Regions from separate parts of the Mesorhizobium hunchu genome, predicted to be linked through region 2. Evidence: predicted binding sites of a transcription regulator. Region 2 holds the regulator's gene; the other holds the start of a gene.
The links. Region 2 encodes PhoB, which activates phosphate uptake and scavenging genes when phosphate is short. Its sites were predicted from a motif close to TGTCATNNANCTGTCAT; they were not measured.

Region 1: a site for PhoB is predicted at 2,332-2,348, ahead of olsB (l-ornithine N(alpha)-acyltransferase). Genes of this name have one in related genera too.

The regions. Positions count from the first base shown of each region.
Region 1 is NZ_JBEBMG010000009.1:127,936-135,550, reverse strand. Features, by position in the region: gene ABMA46_RS16395 (Flp family type IVb pilin) at 52-234, shown strand; gene ABMA46_RS16390 (hypothetical protein) at 398-682, shown strand; gene ABMA46_RS16385 (NUDIX hydrolase) at 869-1,330, shown strand; gene olsB (l-ornithine N(alpha)-acyltransferase) at 1,370-2,176, opposite strand; gene ABMA46_RS16375 (PAS domain-containing hybrid sensor histidine kinase/response regulator) at 2,403-4,688, opposite strand; gene acuI (acrylyl-CoA reductase (NADPH)) at 4,798-5,787, opposite strand; gene lspA (signal peptidase II) at 5,837-6,322, opposite strand; gene ABMA46_RS16360 (TrmH family RNA methyltransferase) at 6,325-7,176, opposite strand; gene ABMA46_RS16355 (RsmD family RNA methyltransferase) at 7,173-7,615, opposite strand, start outside.
Region 2 is NZ_JBEBMG010000002.1:615,148-622,762, reverse strand. Features, by position in the region: gene pstS (phosphate ABC transporter substrate-binding protein PstS) at 147-1,208, shown strand; gene pstC (phosphate ABC transporter permease subunit PstC) at 1,292-2,269, shown strand; gene pstA (phosphate ABC transporter permease PstA) at 2,284-3,141, shown strand; gene pstB (phosphate ABC transporter ATP-binding protein PstB) at 3,138-3,944, shown strand; gene phoU (phosphate signaling complex protein PhoU) at 3,974-4,669, shown strand; gene phoB (phosphate regulon transcriptional regulator PhoB) at 4,687-5,376, shown strand; gene ABMA46_RS06495 (CHASE domain-containing protein) at 5,579-7,201, shown strand; gene ABMA46_RS06490 (YMGG-like glycine zipper-containing protein) at 7,333-7,581, opposite strand.

The DNA.
Region 1 (7,615 bases), on a different contig from region 2:
GAAAAGAAACCGGCTTTCGAAAGTCACACTGGGCAAACAAGGAACATCATCATGACGAAGCTTCTCTCGCGTTTCTACAAGGACGAGTCCGGCGCCACCGCCATCGAGTACGGCCTGATCGCCGCGCTGATCGCGCTTGCCATCATCGTCGGCGCCGGCGCGCTCGGCAATGCACTGAACTCCAAGTTCAACGCGATCGCCACCAAGCTGAACGCCGTGCCTAACCCCACCTAATCTGGCGCCACCGCGTCACGAATACGGGAAGAGGGGCTGCCTCGGGTGGCCCCTCTTGCTTTTTTCGCTTTCGCAAACCACATGTCGATCTGGTTGACGTGTCGGACAACCCTATATTGTGGGCATGAGTGCGAGATCGATCTTTTATTTCGACCCAGCCAGAATGGCAGCCGTCGCCACGGTTGCATTGGCGCTTCTGTCGGCACAGTCGGCCGACGCCGATATATTGCCGCCGCGGACCGGTTCCTCCACGCTGAACAACGCTGGACAACTACGAGCGCTGGAGAACAGAATTCAGCGGCAACAGTACCAGCAGCAGCAGCAGCAATACCGTGACCAGGACCGCAGCGCGGTGCCGCTGAACCGGCAGACGCCGCAGGTTCCCGTCATGAAGCCGAACTGCCAGATCCGGATCTACGGAAACAGGACGATTCGCGATTGCCGCTGAGCGATCGTCGCTGCCTTACAGTTCGCGCCGGATTTTACCTTCGAGATCGCCTGTTCGGCATGGTCCCCTTAAACGGGTGTCGCTTTCCGGACGACGGGCCCTTGGCTCTTTGCAATTATTAGCCGTCTATGTTCTTAAGACGATCGAGAGACATCCGTGCGACCCCGAATCAACGAACCGGAAATCATGGCTGCGACGAAGAAGGAAGCCTTGCGCAAGGCAAAGAAAGGCGAACGGGTGCGCCAGGTGGCGGCCATTCCCTTTCGCCTGACGCAAGACGGTGGACTTGAGGTGATGCTGGTGACCTCGCGCGAGACAAGACGATTCATCGTGCCCAAGGGCTGGCCGATGAAAGGGAAGAGCGGGCGCAAGGCGGCGACCATCGAGGCGGAAGAAGAGGCAGGGGTTGTCGGCAAAACCCTGAAGGAGCCGGCGGGGACCTATTCCTACTGGAAGCGCCTCGCGGCCCGGTTCGTGCGGGTGGACGTGACCGTCTATCTCCTTGCGGTAAGTGAAGAGCGCGCGGACTGGCGGGAACGCGGCTCGCGGCAGCGCTCCTGGCTCTCGCCCGCCGACGCGGCCCTGCTGATCGACGAGCCGGAACTGGCGACACTGGTGGCCGCTCTGGAGGCGCCGGCCGAACTGTAGAGGCCGGCGACCCATAGCCGCCACCGCCTCGACGAGCGGTCAGGCCGCGAAGCGCTGTGCGTCGGAACCGTAATAGGCGACGTAGCGGCTGGCGATCTCGCTGACCGGCAGGACCACGAAGACGTCGACCGTCGAAAACTCATGATCGATTACGCAGCCGTCACCGATCCGGGCGCCCACGCGAAGATATCCCTTGACCAGCGGCGGCATGGCGGCGATCGCCGCCTTGGCGCTGACCGCCTCGATCGGCATCAGGTCCATCGGGCAATAGCGGCCCGGCACGGCCCGGATGTCCCAGGCCGCATCGGTGCGGCAATGATGCGCCAGATAGGTCAACGCCTCGGCATGAGCGGCAGGGTCGGTGCCCCGGAACGAGGCGCAGCCCGTCATGACGCCGATCCCGTGGTGGTTGATGTAGGCCCAGATGCCTTGCCAAAGGACCTCGATGGTGCGTTTCGACCTATAATCGGCCAAAACGCAGGAACGGCCGAGCTCAAGGAAACGAAGGCCCGGATGGCGCGCCACGAGGCCCTGAAGATCGAACTCGTCCTCGGAATAGAAGCCTCCGGAGGCGGCAGCCTTTTCCTGACGCAGGAGCCTGTACGTCCCGACGATCCGCTTGTGCGCCGGGCCGGATCGGCCCGTATCCACGACGAGAAGATGGTCGCAGGCGGCATCGAAACGGTCGGCGTCGCGCCGGTCCAGCGCATCCGCGCGCCCCTTGCCCGCCCCGAGTTCATCATAGAAGACGCGGTAACGCACTTCCTGCGCAGCGGCTATCTCATCCTCGTTGCACGCCAGACGGACTTCGAGAGAACCGATCCGGCCCAGGGCGGCTCCGTCCATGATGTCGTGCGCTCCGATGCCCGGAACGCCCCTTTCAGCATTGGTCCGGGCTTCGGCGGTTCGAACTTCGGCCGGCGGCATGTCTGCATGCACGAGCGATTCTCCTTCGAGCCATCCCTCTTGGCGCGGGGATACAGTTTGGGTGCAACAGGACTGTGACAGTACTGTGATAACAAAGGGGGAGCAATGGCGCAGGCAGTTTTGTCGCTGCCGAACAGCGTCGCGATCAGATGGCGACCTGTTCCTGGACCGCCTGCACTAGCATTTCGGGATCCAGCGGCTTGGTGACGAAACCGGTGGCGCCATGCGCCAGCACGGCATGGCGGGTGCGCTCCTGGCTGTCGGCCGAAAGCACCATGATGGGCAGCGGCGCGACGCCCGTTTCCTCTTCGTGCCGACGGATCGCCGCAATGGCGTCCATGCCGTCCATGAGTGGCATATGCAGGTCCATCAGCACGACGTCGTAGCGGCGGCGATGTCCGGCCTCGACGACCGCCTCGACGGCTGCCTTGCCGTTGCCGACGACCTCGACCCGGTGTCCGGCTTTCTGCAGCGTGGCGCGCGCCAGCATCGCATTGATGTCGTTGTCCTCGGCGATAAGCACCGACAGGCCGGGGTGCCGAGACAAGACCGGCTCCGCGGGCTCCAGCGGCAGCGGGACCGGAGACGGCGCCTTCATGCTGCCGCGGCTAGCCATCAGCACGCGCAACAACGTTTCGCCGCGCACAGGTCGCGCCAAAAACGTTGCATAGCCGTTTGCGCGGAATTCGCCGAGCATGCCGCGGTCCGCCGGCGCAATGAGCGTGATCGCCTCGCAAGCCGGAAATCCGTTGCCACGCAGATATTGAAGCGTCCGGCCGTCGACCTGTTCCATCGCGGCATCGACCAGAAGGGCGTCGCATCCTTGCGCGAATGCCGTCGCCTGTCCTGCCGATTGCGCGATGTCGGCACGGCCCCCATGCGCGCATATGGTCGCGGCGATGGCTTCGGCCTCGACCGCGTTCGCCGAAACGATGACCGCGCGATAGCCGGCAAGCAGATCTTCCCGGTTCGACGGCGCGTCGACGGCTGTCGTGGCCGGCACCTCCAGGACGAATTCCGCTCCCTCTCCCGGCCGGCTCGACGCTGACAGCGTGCCGTCCATCGCCTCGGCAAGCCGGCGGGAAATGGCCAGTCCCAGGCCCGCGCCTCCATGCCTGCGCGTTGACGTGCCGTCGGCCTGCTCGAATTCCTCGAAAATGCGTTTCATGTCGGCCTCGGCGAGGCCGGAGCCGGTATCCTTCACCGAGAAGCGCAGGCGATCCACCGGTTGTGCACCTATCCGCTGGATGGCCACAAGGACGCCGCCGAGATCGGTGAACTTGATGGCGTTGCCGATCAGGTTGAGCAATATCTGCCTTATCCGGCCGGGATCGGCCGTAATGAGCTGCGGCACGTCGGGGGCGACCTGGCAGCCAAGGCCAATCCCCTTGGCGAATGCGCGTGCAGCGAGAAGTTCCACCACATTGTCGGCGATCTCGCGCGGCGACATGGGCTGCGGCTCGGGATCGAACCGCCCCGCCTCGATCTTGGAATAGTCGAGCAGGTCCTCGATCAGCGCGAGCAGCGCGCTTGCCGAGGTCGAGATCGCGCCGACATAGGTGCGCTGCTCGGGTGAGAGGCTGGTGTCGGCAAGCAGCTTGGCCATGCCCATGATGCCGTTCATGGGCGTGCGGATCTCGTGGCTGACGGTGGCCAGGAAGCGGGACTTGGCGCGGCTGGCGAATTCCGCCCGCTCGCGCGCCGTGATGAGCGAGGTTTCCGCCTGCTTTCGCGCCGTGATGTCACGCGCGATCGCCCGATGGGAGACGGCGCCCGTTTCCTCGTCGCGGATCGACAGCTCTATCCAGGAGAACCAGCGCTGGACGCCCCCGTTGCGGAAGACGACATCCGTGGACGACAGGCAATCATGGCCGAAGAACGCGGCGTCCGGCACCACCCCCACTTCGATGCCGAGCTCGGTCAACGTCTTGCCGGCGAGATCGCGGGGATCATGTCCCACAAGGTCTGCAAACACCTGATTGGCATAGACGATGCGGCCGTCCCGGTCGCGATGCACGACGATGTCGCCAAGCGCGTCGATGAGGCCGCGAAAGCGTTCCTCGCTTTCCCGCATCTCCCACATGCGGTCGGCCAGAGTCTCGATCTCGACGCGGCTGCGGGCTGCAGTATCGTCCAGGAGCGACGCCGCCCGCCGCTCGGCGTTCCTGGCACGAAAATACGCGCCCAGTCCGGCCGCACCGAGTGCCAGAAGGCAGACAGGGATGAAAAGCGGCGCTTTCGTCAGATAGGACAGCCCGGCGAGCACCAGCGTCGCGACGAAAACGAGAAAAGGAAGCCCCTCGCGCTTTTGCGGAACCAGGTCGGGAGACAATGGCGGAGGCGAGATATAGGAACGCTGGGCCGCCGGCTGTTCCTCCACAGGAGCGCCCTTCGGTCTTTCCGGTTCTGCCAAGGCGGATTCCGCACCCATGCAGCGGTCATGCCACAGACAGATTATGGAAGATTTCGGCGGTTCGTTCGAATTTTACCGAACCGGCGGGTTTGCGGCCCTTTGCCTCCCCTACCGGAAAGAGGAAAACCTACATGTCGACGACCACCCGGCCGCGTATCTTGCCATCCACGATGTCGTGCGCCGCTCCGACGATGTCGTCGAAACCGATTGTGCGTGACAGTTTGCCGAGCTTTTCGAGGTCCAGATTCTCGCCGATCCGCCGCCATGCCTCAAGACGCAACGCCTTCGGCGCCATCACCGAATCGATGCCGAGCAGGGAGACGCCGCGCAGGATGAACGGCGCGACGCTTGCCGGCAGATCCATGCCGCCGGCGAGTCCACAGGCCGCCACGGCTCCGCCATAGGCGCTCATGGACAGGACGTTGGCCAGCGTGGTCGAGCCGACGGAATCGATCCCGCCCGCCCAGCGCTCCTTTGCCAGGGGTTTCATCGGTCCGGTCAACTCGTCGCGTGCGATGACCTCGGCAGCGCCAAGATCGATCAAATAGGGGCTTTCCTTGCCACGGCCCGTCGAGGCAACGACGTGATACCCCAGCCCGGACAGGATCGACACGGCGACGGAACCGACGCCGCCGGCAGCACCCGTCACGATCACCGGGCCGCGATCCGGAGCGATGCCGTGCCGCTCCAGCGCGATGACCGACAGCATCGCCGTGTAGCCGGCGGTGCCGACCGCCATCGCGTCGTGCGCGCTCATGCCGTCGGGCAGCGGCACCAGCCAGTCGCCCTTGACGCGCGCGCGCCCGGCATAGGCGCCGTAATGGGTCTCGCCGACACCCCAGCCATTGAGGATAACTTGGTCGCCCTTACGCCAGTCGGGATGGTCGGAAGCGATTACCGTGCCGGCGAAGTCGATGCCGGGAACCAGCGGCCAGCGGCGCACGACCGGCGCCTTGCCGGTGATGGCCAGACCGTCCTTGTAGTTGACCGTCGTCGCCTCGATCGCGACGGTGACGTCACCCTCCATCAGATCGGCGTCGGTCAGGTCGACGACATCGACCGACTGCCGCTTGTCCTCGTCGCGGGAAACCAGGATCGCCTTGAAACTGTCGGACATCGTTCCTCCTTGCGGTGACTGTCAACCTTGCGGCGCGGCCGCGACGCGGTCAATCGTTCGAAGGTCGGGGGTCGGTCCGGCCGAAACCCAGCAGTTCGTCGAGGATCACCAGGCCGGCGCCGATTGTGATGAAGGCGTCGGCCAGATTGAACACGGCGAAGGACCAGACCGGCGTGTGGAACAGGATGTAGTCGATGACATGCCCATAGGCGGCCCGGTCGATCAGATTGCCGACGGCGCCGCCGACAATCAGCGCGAAGCCGGCCCGCGCCATGATCTGACGCGGCTGCGTGCGCAGGGCAAGATAAAGCACGAAAGCGGCCACGGCGATCGAAACGGCGATCAGCCCCGCCGCGCCCAGAAAGGCGAACATGGAAAAGGCGATGCCGGTGTTGTAGGTGCGGTAGAGCGCCAGGAACGGCAGAACCTCGACCGGCTGGTGCATGGTCAGGCCCGTTTCCACCAGATGCTTGATCCACTGGTCGAGCGCCACGGCCACGACAATCAGCAGGACATAGGGCGCGAGCGACTTCAGCTTCACGATCGGCCTTCCAGTTTCAGCGCCGAGCGGCGGATCTCGTAGAGCATCACGCCGGTGGCGACCGCAAGGTTTAGCGAATCGGCCCGGCCGGCCTGCGGAATGCGCAGCAGGCGGTCGCAATTTGCAGCAAGATCTTCGGGCAGTCCCTGCTGCTCGTTGCCCATGACAAGCAGGACCGGCTTGCCAGCGAAATCCACTGATCGGTAATCCACGGCACCTTTAAGATGCGTGCCGACGACAAGGCCGGAAAAGGAGCCTCGCCAGGCAAGGAAGGCTTCGAGGCTCGCCTTCGCCACAGGCACGGCGAAGATCGAGCCCATGGTGGCGCGCACGGTCTCGACCGCGAACGGGTCGGTGGTGTCGCCGACGAGGATCACGCCTCTGGCGCCGACCGCATCCACCGTGCGGATGACCGTGCCCAGATTGCCGGGGTCGCGCACCCTGTCGAGCGCCACCCAGACGTCGCCGTCCGTCGGGCGGATATCCTTGAGCGACATGGTTTTCTGGGCGAAGACGCCGACGACCATCTGCGGATTGTCGCGCCGCGTGATCGCCGACAGCACCTTTTCAGACACTTCCAGAACTGTGCCGCCCGCAGCCACCGTCCGCGCCGCCGCCTTTTCCACGGCGGCGTTGCCGCGGCCCGCCTTCGCGAAGACGAGCGTGCGGATCAGCCAGCCAAGGTCGAGCGCGTCGATCACCAGTTTCAGGCCTTCGGCCATGAAGGCATTCTGCTGGTCGCGGAATTTCTTCAGCGCCAGCGCCTTGATGTCCTTGACCAGCGGGTTCGCGAGGCTGGTGACCTCCTTCACCTGCCCGACGCGGGGATGCCTTTCGGGCGTGTTCATGAAGCAACCCATCGCGAAAACAGGGAGGTCGAAAGCGCGCGGCCGGCGGACTGCTCGCGGATGATGAGTTCGCCCGATTCGACCCGTCCGCCCATACCGGCGAAGCTGTCGCGCATCAGGGCATGAATGGCAAAGAAGGAAGCGCGGATCGAGTAGGCCGTCAAAACGACGGCGAGCGGGCGGGGCGACAGGATGGAGCGGCAAAGCTCCACCATCGCGGGCAGGCCCTCGAACAATTGCCAGACCTCGCCTTTCGGGCCGCGGCCATAGGCAGGCGGATCGAGCAGGACGATATCGTAGCGGTTGCCGCGCCGCGCCTCGCGCTCGACGAATTTCATGGCGTCCTCGACGATCCAGCGGATCGGCCTGTCCGCCAGCCGCGCCACTTCCTGGTTCTCCCGCGCCCACTGAACCGCCCTCTTCGAGGCATCGACATGGG
Region 2 (7,615 bases):
CTCGCGTTTCAACACGACGCCGTTGCCGCATAAGAACCGTTATCGGACCGACACGGAACTGTCATGCGACTGTAACAAACGGTGGCTATGGCCTCGCTCGGGCGCTGGCAAAAGCGCCAAAGACCAGTCCGACAGGAGCAGGCTCAATGAGACATTTCCTCCGCGCGTCGGTCGTTGCGATCGCAATGGCCACGGCGTCAACCCTCACCCTTTCCGCCGCCTATGCCGCCGACATCACGGGCGCCGGCTCGACCTTCGTCTACCCGATCCTCGCCAAGTGGGCCGATGCCTACAAGAAGGAGACAGGCACCGGCCTCAACTACCAGTCGATCGGTTCCGGCGGCGGCATCAAGCAGATCAAGGCGAAGACCGTGACTTTCGGCGCCACCGACGCGCCGCTCTCCGGCGAAGACCTTGAGGCTACCGGCCTTGTGCAGTTCCCGGTCGTGATGGGCGGCATCGTGCCGGTCGTCAACATCGAGGGCGTCGAGCCGGGCTCGCTGGTTCTCGACGGCGCGACGCTGGCCGACATCTTCCTCGGCAAGATCACCAACTGGAACGACGAGGCCATCGCCAAACTGAACCCCGACGCCAAGCTGCCCGACCTCGCCATCGCCGTGGTCCATCGGTCTGACGGTTCGGGCACGACCTTCAACTTCGCCAACTACCTGGCCGCTACCAACGGCGAGTGGAAGGACAAGGTCGGCGTCGCCACCGCTCTGGAATGGCCGGTCGGTATCGGCGCCAAGGGCAATGAAGGCGTCGCCAACAACGTCGCGCAGACGCAGGGCTCGATCGGCTACGTCGAGTACGCCTACGCCAAGCAGAACAAGCTGATCTTCACCGACATGATCAACAGGGACGGCAAGAAGGTCGATCCGACCCTGGCTTCGTTCTCGGCCGCCGCCTCGAACGCCGACTGGAACTCGGTTCCGGGCTATGGCGTGATCCTCGGCAACCAGCCGGGCGCCGACTCCTGGCCGATCACGGCTTCGACGTGGGTTGTCCTCTACAAGACCCCCGACGACGCCGCCACCACCGGCGAAGCCCTCAAGTTCTTCGACTGGGCCTACAACAAGGGCGGCGAGATGGCTTCCGGTCTCGACTACGTCGCGATCCCGGACGGTGTCGTCAACAGCATCGAGGACACCTGGGCCAAGAACATCGTGGGCGCCGACGGCAAGCCGCTCTTCGCCGCCACGAACTGAGACCGAACGGGTGCGCGGGGCCGGTGTTGCCGACCCCGCGGCTCTCTTGAACGCCTGATCGAACCCGGACGGGAATTGGCTGGATGACGCTTGTAGCCACCGCGCAATCCATGCGCGACAGAGAGGCGACCGTACGCCGCTTCGCGCTTACCGACACGATCTTCCATAATACGGCCAAGGGTGCGGCGATCCTCGTCCTGCTGATCCTGAGCGGCGTCGCGATCTCGCTGGTCGCCGGCTCGTGGGAAGCCCTGTCCAAATTCGGGCCGGCCTTCCTGACCACGGAAAGCTGGAATCCCGTTACCGAGAATTTCGGCGCGCTGGCGCCGATCTACGGCACCGTCGTCACCTCTGCCGTCGCCATCCTGATCGCCGTGCCGATCGGCATCGGCATCGCCATTTTCCTGACGGAGTTGTGCCCGCGTCCGCTCAGGCGGCCCATCGGCATCGCCGTCGAGCTTCTGGCGGGCATTCCTTCCATCATCTACGGCATCTGGGGCCTGTTCGTCTTTGCGCCGTTCCTGCAGACGACGGTCCAGCCTTTCCTGATCGCCCTCTTCAAGAACATCCCTGTGCTGAACTCGGTGTTCGCCGGCCCGCCCTACGGCATCGGCATGCTGACCTCGGCGCTGATCCTGGCGATCATGGTGTTGCCCTTCATCACCTCCATCACCAAGGACGTGTTCGACACGGTGCCGTCCGTGCTGAAGGAATCGGCCTACGGCATCGGCTGCACGACATGGGAGGTGATGCGCCGCATCGTCGTTCCCTACACCCGCGTCGGCATCATGGGCGGCGTCATGCTCGGCCTCGGCCGCGCGCTGGGCGAAACGATGGCGGTAACCTTCGTGATCGGCAACGCGCACCGCATCTCGGCCTCGCTGCTGGCTCCGGGGACCACCATCTCGGCGACGATCGCCAACGAATTCACGGAAGCCGACGGCGACCTTTACACCTCCTCGCTGGTCGCCCTCGGCCTCATCCTGTTCGTCCTCACCTTCCTCATCCTCGCTCTGGCGCGCTACATGCTGATGCGGATTGAGCGCAAGGCCGGCGCCTGAGAGAGAAGACCGACATGACCGTCGCCGCCGCAACCTCCCTTCACAGCCGCCGCAAGGTGCGCAATTCGGCGATGATGACGCTCTGCGTCGTCGCCGCCGGCATCGGCCTCGCCTGGCTTGCCCTCATCCTCGGCGCGCTGGTCTGGAAAGGGCTGGCCGGCGTCAATCTCGCCGTCTTCACTGAAATGACTCCGCCTCCGGGCGATGCGGGCGGCCTGCTCAACGCCATCTACGGCTCGGTCGTCATGACGGTCATCGCCGTGGCCGTCGGCACGCCGGTCGGCGTCATGGCCGGCACCTACATGGCCGAGTACGGGCGCTTCTCGAAGCTGACCACGGTCGTGCGCTTCATCAACGATATCCTGCTGTCGGCGCCCTCGATTATCATCGGCCTGTTCGTCTACGAACTGGTGGTGCGCCCGATGGGCCATTTCTCGGCGCTCGCCGGCGCGGTGGCGCTGGCGATCCTAGTCATACCGGTGGTGGTGCGCACCACCGAGGACATGCTGAACCTGGTGCCCAACACGCTGCGCGAGGCCGGTACGGCGATCGGCGCGCCGCGCTGGATCGTCATCCGCTCGGTCGCCTACCGCGCCGCGCTGTCGGGCATCGTCACCGGCATCCTTTTGTCGATCGCCCGCATCTCGGGCGAGACGGCGCCGCTGCTCTTCACCGCGCTCAACAACCAGTTCTGGTCGAGCAATCTCAATGCTCCGATGGCCAGCCTGCCCGTGACCATCTTCCAGTTCGCGCTCAGCCCCTATGAGGAATGGCAGCAGCTCGCCTGGACCGGAGCGCTTATCATCACCCTGACGGTGCTGGGCCTTTCGATCTTCGCCCGCAGCCTCACCGGACGCAGAGAGGACAGATGAAACCGATGTTGTCCACCGAACTCGACGTGGCCGCCGAACCGGCCGCCGAGACCGCCAAGATCGAGGTCAGGCACCTCAATTTCCATTACGGCCAGTCGAAGGCGCTGAAGGACATTTCGCTGTCCCTGCCGGCGCGCTCTGTCACCGCCTTCATCGGTCCGTCGGGCTGCGGCAAGTCGACCCTGCTCAGGTGCTTCAACCGCATCTATGAGCTCTATCCGCGCCAGAGCGCCGACGGCGAGATCCTGCTCGACGGCCGCAATATCCTCGACCGCTCGCAGGACCTCAACCTGTTGCGCACCCGCATCGGCATGGTGTTCCAGAAGCCGACGCCGTTCCCGATGTCGATCTACGAGAATATCGCCTTTGGCGTGAGGCTCTACGAGAAACTGCCGAAGTCCGAGATGGACGGGCGCGTGGAACATGCCCTGAAGCGCGCTGCGCTGTGGACCGAGGTCAAGGACAAGCTCGACGCCAGCGGCCTGTCGCTTTCGGGCGGCCAGCAGCAGCGCCTGTGCATCGCCCGCACGGTCGCGGTCAAGCCCGAGGTGATCCTGCTGGACGAGCCGGCCTCGGCCCTCGATCCGCTGTCGACGGCCAAGATCGAGGAACTGATCGACGAACTGAAGGACGACTACACGATCGTCATCGTCACCCACAACATGCAGCAGGCGGCGCGCGTCTCCTCCAAGACCGCCTTCATGTATCTCGGCGAGCTGATCGAGTTCGACAAGACCGAGAAGATCTTCACCTCGCCGCGCGAGAAGCGCACTCAGGACTACATCACCGGCCGGTTCGGCTGAGCGGCGGCACCGGATAACGGGGAAGGCAGATGGCTGAACATACGGTTGCATCCTTCGACGACGATCTGCGCGAGATCGGGCAGATCATCGACGGGATGGGCGAACTGGCCGGCACGATGGTCGGCGGCGCGACGAAGGCGCTTTTGTCGGCGGATGTCGCGCTGGCGCAGCGCGTCGTCTCCGACGACATCGTCATGGACGAGCGCCAGCGCGAGCTGGATTCCCGCGCCATCACGCTGATCGCCCGGCGCCAGCCGATGGCCGACGACCTGCGCTCGGTGCTGGGGGCGATCCGCATGGCCGGCGATCTGGAGCGGATCGGCGACCTTGCCAAGAACATTGCCAAGCGGGTCGGCGCCGTCGGCGAGAACGCCGTGCCGCGCGACCTGTCCCATTCGATCGAGGGCATGGCCCATCTGGTGCTCGAACAGGTCGACGACGTCATCCGCGACTATGCAGCGGGTGACGCCGCCGCGCTTACCCGGCTGCGCGCCAGCGACGAGAGCATCGACGCGCGCTATACGGCTGTCTTCCGCGAACTCCTGACCTACATGATGGAGGACCCGCGCAACATAACCGCCTGCACGCATCTTTTGTTCTGCGCCAAGAACCTGGAGCGCATCGGCGACCACGTGACCAACATCGCCGAAAATGCGTATTATATCCTGACAGGCGAACAGTTGCCGCCCAATCGTCCCAAGCGGGACGAGACGGCGGCGGCCTGAGGCAAGGTTTGGAACCGATGATCGCACCGCGCGTCATGGTGGTCGAGGACGAGGAGCCGCTCGGCGTGCTCCTGCGCTACAATCTCGAATCGGAGGGCTATCAGGTCGAGGTCGTCACGCGTGGCGACGAGGCCGAGGTGCGGCTGCAGGAAAGCACGCCCGACCTGCTGGTCCTGGACTGGATGGTGCCGGCGGTGTCGGGCATCGAGCTTTGCCGGCGCCTCAGGATGCGGCCGCAGACGGAGCGCCTGCCGATCATCATGCTGACGGCGCGCGGCGAGGAAAGCGACCGCGTGCGTGGCCTGCAGACGGGCGCCGACGACTATCTGGTCAAGCCGTTCTCGACGCCGGAATTCATGGCGCGCGTCAAGGCGCTGCTGCGCCGCGCGAAGCCGGAAGTGCTGTCGTCCGTGCTGAAGGTGGGCGACATCATGCTCGACCGCGAGCAGCACCGGGTCTACCGCAAGAAAAGCGAGATCAGGCTCGGCCCGACCGAGTTCCGGCTGCTCGAATTCATGATGCGGCATCCCGGCCGCGTCTTCTCGCGCAGCCAGCTTCTCGACAATGTCTGGGGCGAGACGATCTATATCGACGAGCGGACCGTTGACGTGCATGTCGGGCGGCTGCGCAAGGCGGTCAACACCGGCAGGATGCCCGATGTCATCCGCACCATTCGCGGCGCCGGCTACGCCATCCGAGAAGATTAAGCCGCGACGCCTGGCGCGCGCAGCGCTTCCTCGACGATGGTTACCGCACGCCTGCCGCGCATCTCTGGCGCTCGGCGGATCTTCGTCCGGTATCGCCTATGGTCAGCATGACCTGCGGATATCGCTGTCCCAATATCCAGCCATTGTGTTGACGCGCCAGATTGCTAAGAAGGGCGTAGCCTTTAGCGGACCACGCCGATAATTGAAGAAGTTGTTGCCCATCGCAGCGTTTGTGGCTGTCGCCCTGGTGAGCCTCGCCATGGCCGGTTTCGCCTTTTTCGCCTCGCAGGAGGCGGCGCGCATCAAGTTCGCCGCCACGGCTGACGATACGCTGAACCGCATAGAGAGCCGCGTCGATCTCCATCTGTCGCTGCTGCGGGCGACGCAGGCGCTGTTCGACGCCCGCAACGGCAAAATCAGGCAGAGCGAGTTCAAGGCGTTCTTCGATGCGCTGGACGTCGACGGCAATTTCGCCGGCCTGCGCGGCATCGGCTTCCTGAGATTGGTCAAGGCCGGAAATGAAGCCGTGGCGGAACGCGAGATGCGCGACGACCAGGGCCTCGACCGATCCATCTACCCGGCATCGACCCTGGCGTGGCGCGCGCCCATCGTGCTCTTCGAGCCGCTGGACGACGCGACCCGAACCGCCATCGGTTACGACATGATGAGCGATCCTGTGCGCCGGGCGGCGATCCAGAAGGCCATGGTCGACGATGAGCAGCACGCCAGCGGATTGACGATGCTGGGCAAGAACACCGGCACGGGGCAGGGATATCCAGGCTTTATGGTGTTCGTGCGCCTGACCGTATCGACCGCGCCGGACGTCGTGGACACCAAGACCACCGTCACGAGCGGATTCCTGTATGCCGCGTTCCGCGCCAAGGAACTGTTCGAGGCGGCCCTTCGGCGCGCGCCGTTGCTGCCGGTGAATATCGAGGTCTATGACGGGCGCGTCGATCCCGACAATCTCATGTTCCGTTCGCAAACACCGCCGACGAATGCGTTCGGCGACAAACTCCTGGCGACGCGGCAGATGACGGTGGCCGGGCGCGAATGGACGATCCTGTTCAGGCCGACCAGTGCGTTTTCGGCGCCGTCGTCGCGGATCGTTCCCATCATGCTCGGCATTTTCGGCCTGCTGCTGGCCAGCGCGATCGCGCTGGTGTCGCGCTATCAGGAGCGGGCCTACGATGCTGTCGCGCAATTGCACGAAAGCTCGGAAAAGAGCCTGCTCGAAAAGGATCTGATGCTTCAGGAAATGAAGCATCGCATCAAGAATTCGATCACCCGGGTGCTGGCTATCGCGCGCCAGACGGCGGCAGGCTCGAAAGATATAGACGAGTTCTCCAACTCCTTCGCGGCGCGGCTTCAGGCGATGGCCGCTTCGCAGGACATGCTGACGCGATCGCGCTGGCAGAAAGCCGATCTCAGCGATCTGTTGCGGATCGAACTCGGCCAGGTGTTCGGCAAGGAGCTGCCCGAAAACCTGTTGTCGGGACCGCAGGTGCTGCTCGACGAAACCACCACCCAGGCGCTCGGCCTGACCTTCCATGAGTTGGCCACCAACGCGCTCAAATATGGCGAGGCGGCGAAGTCGATCGATGCGCTGAACGTGTCATGGCGGCTGGAAGGGCTGGGACGGCACCGAACGCTTGCCCTCGACTGGAAAGAAAGAGGCCAGACGGATCTGGAAGCGCCTTCGAGGACGGGTTTCGGCACCAAGCTGATCGACATGAACATCACGCGCGAATTGCGTGGCACCATCAATCGCGACTTCCGGCCCGGCGGGCTGAGCGTCGCCATCCGGATTCCCCTGTCGGCCTGAACCCGCACCGTTTCACCGATGCCGCGTCGATATGCGTTCATTGTTAGTCGGCAACAGGGTAAGCGATACTATGGACGCAAAAAGGGGATCGGCTGGCCGATGCCCTGTTCTTACCGACGATCAACCGGGTGTCAGTTGCAGCGGGCCGTATAGATGCGACCGGTGCGCGGGCTGCGATACTGACAGTAGCCGTTGCGCAGGTTGCGGACCAGAAGGCCGGATCCCGCACCCACTGCGGCGCCGATGGCCGCGCCCTTCCAGCCGCCGATCGCGCCGCCGATCAGCGCTCCGGCGCCGGTGCCGACGCTGACATCCTGTTCCGTCGTGGTGCAGCCACTCAATGCCGCCACCGCCGCCACGGCCAACATAAGCTTGCGCATGAAGAACTCCTCTCGCTTTAAAAATCCCTCGCTT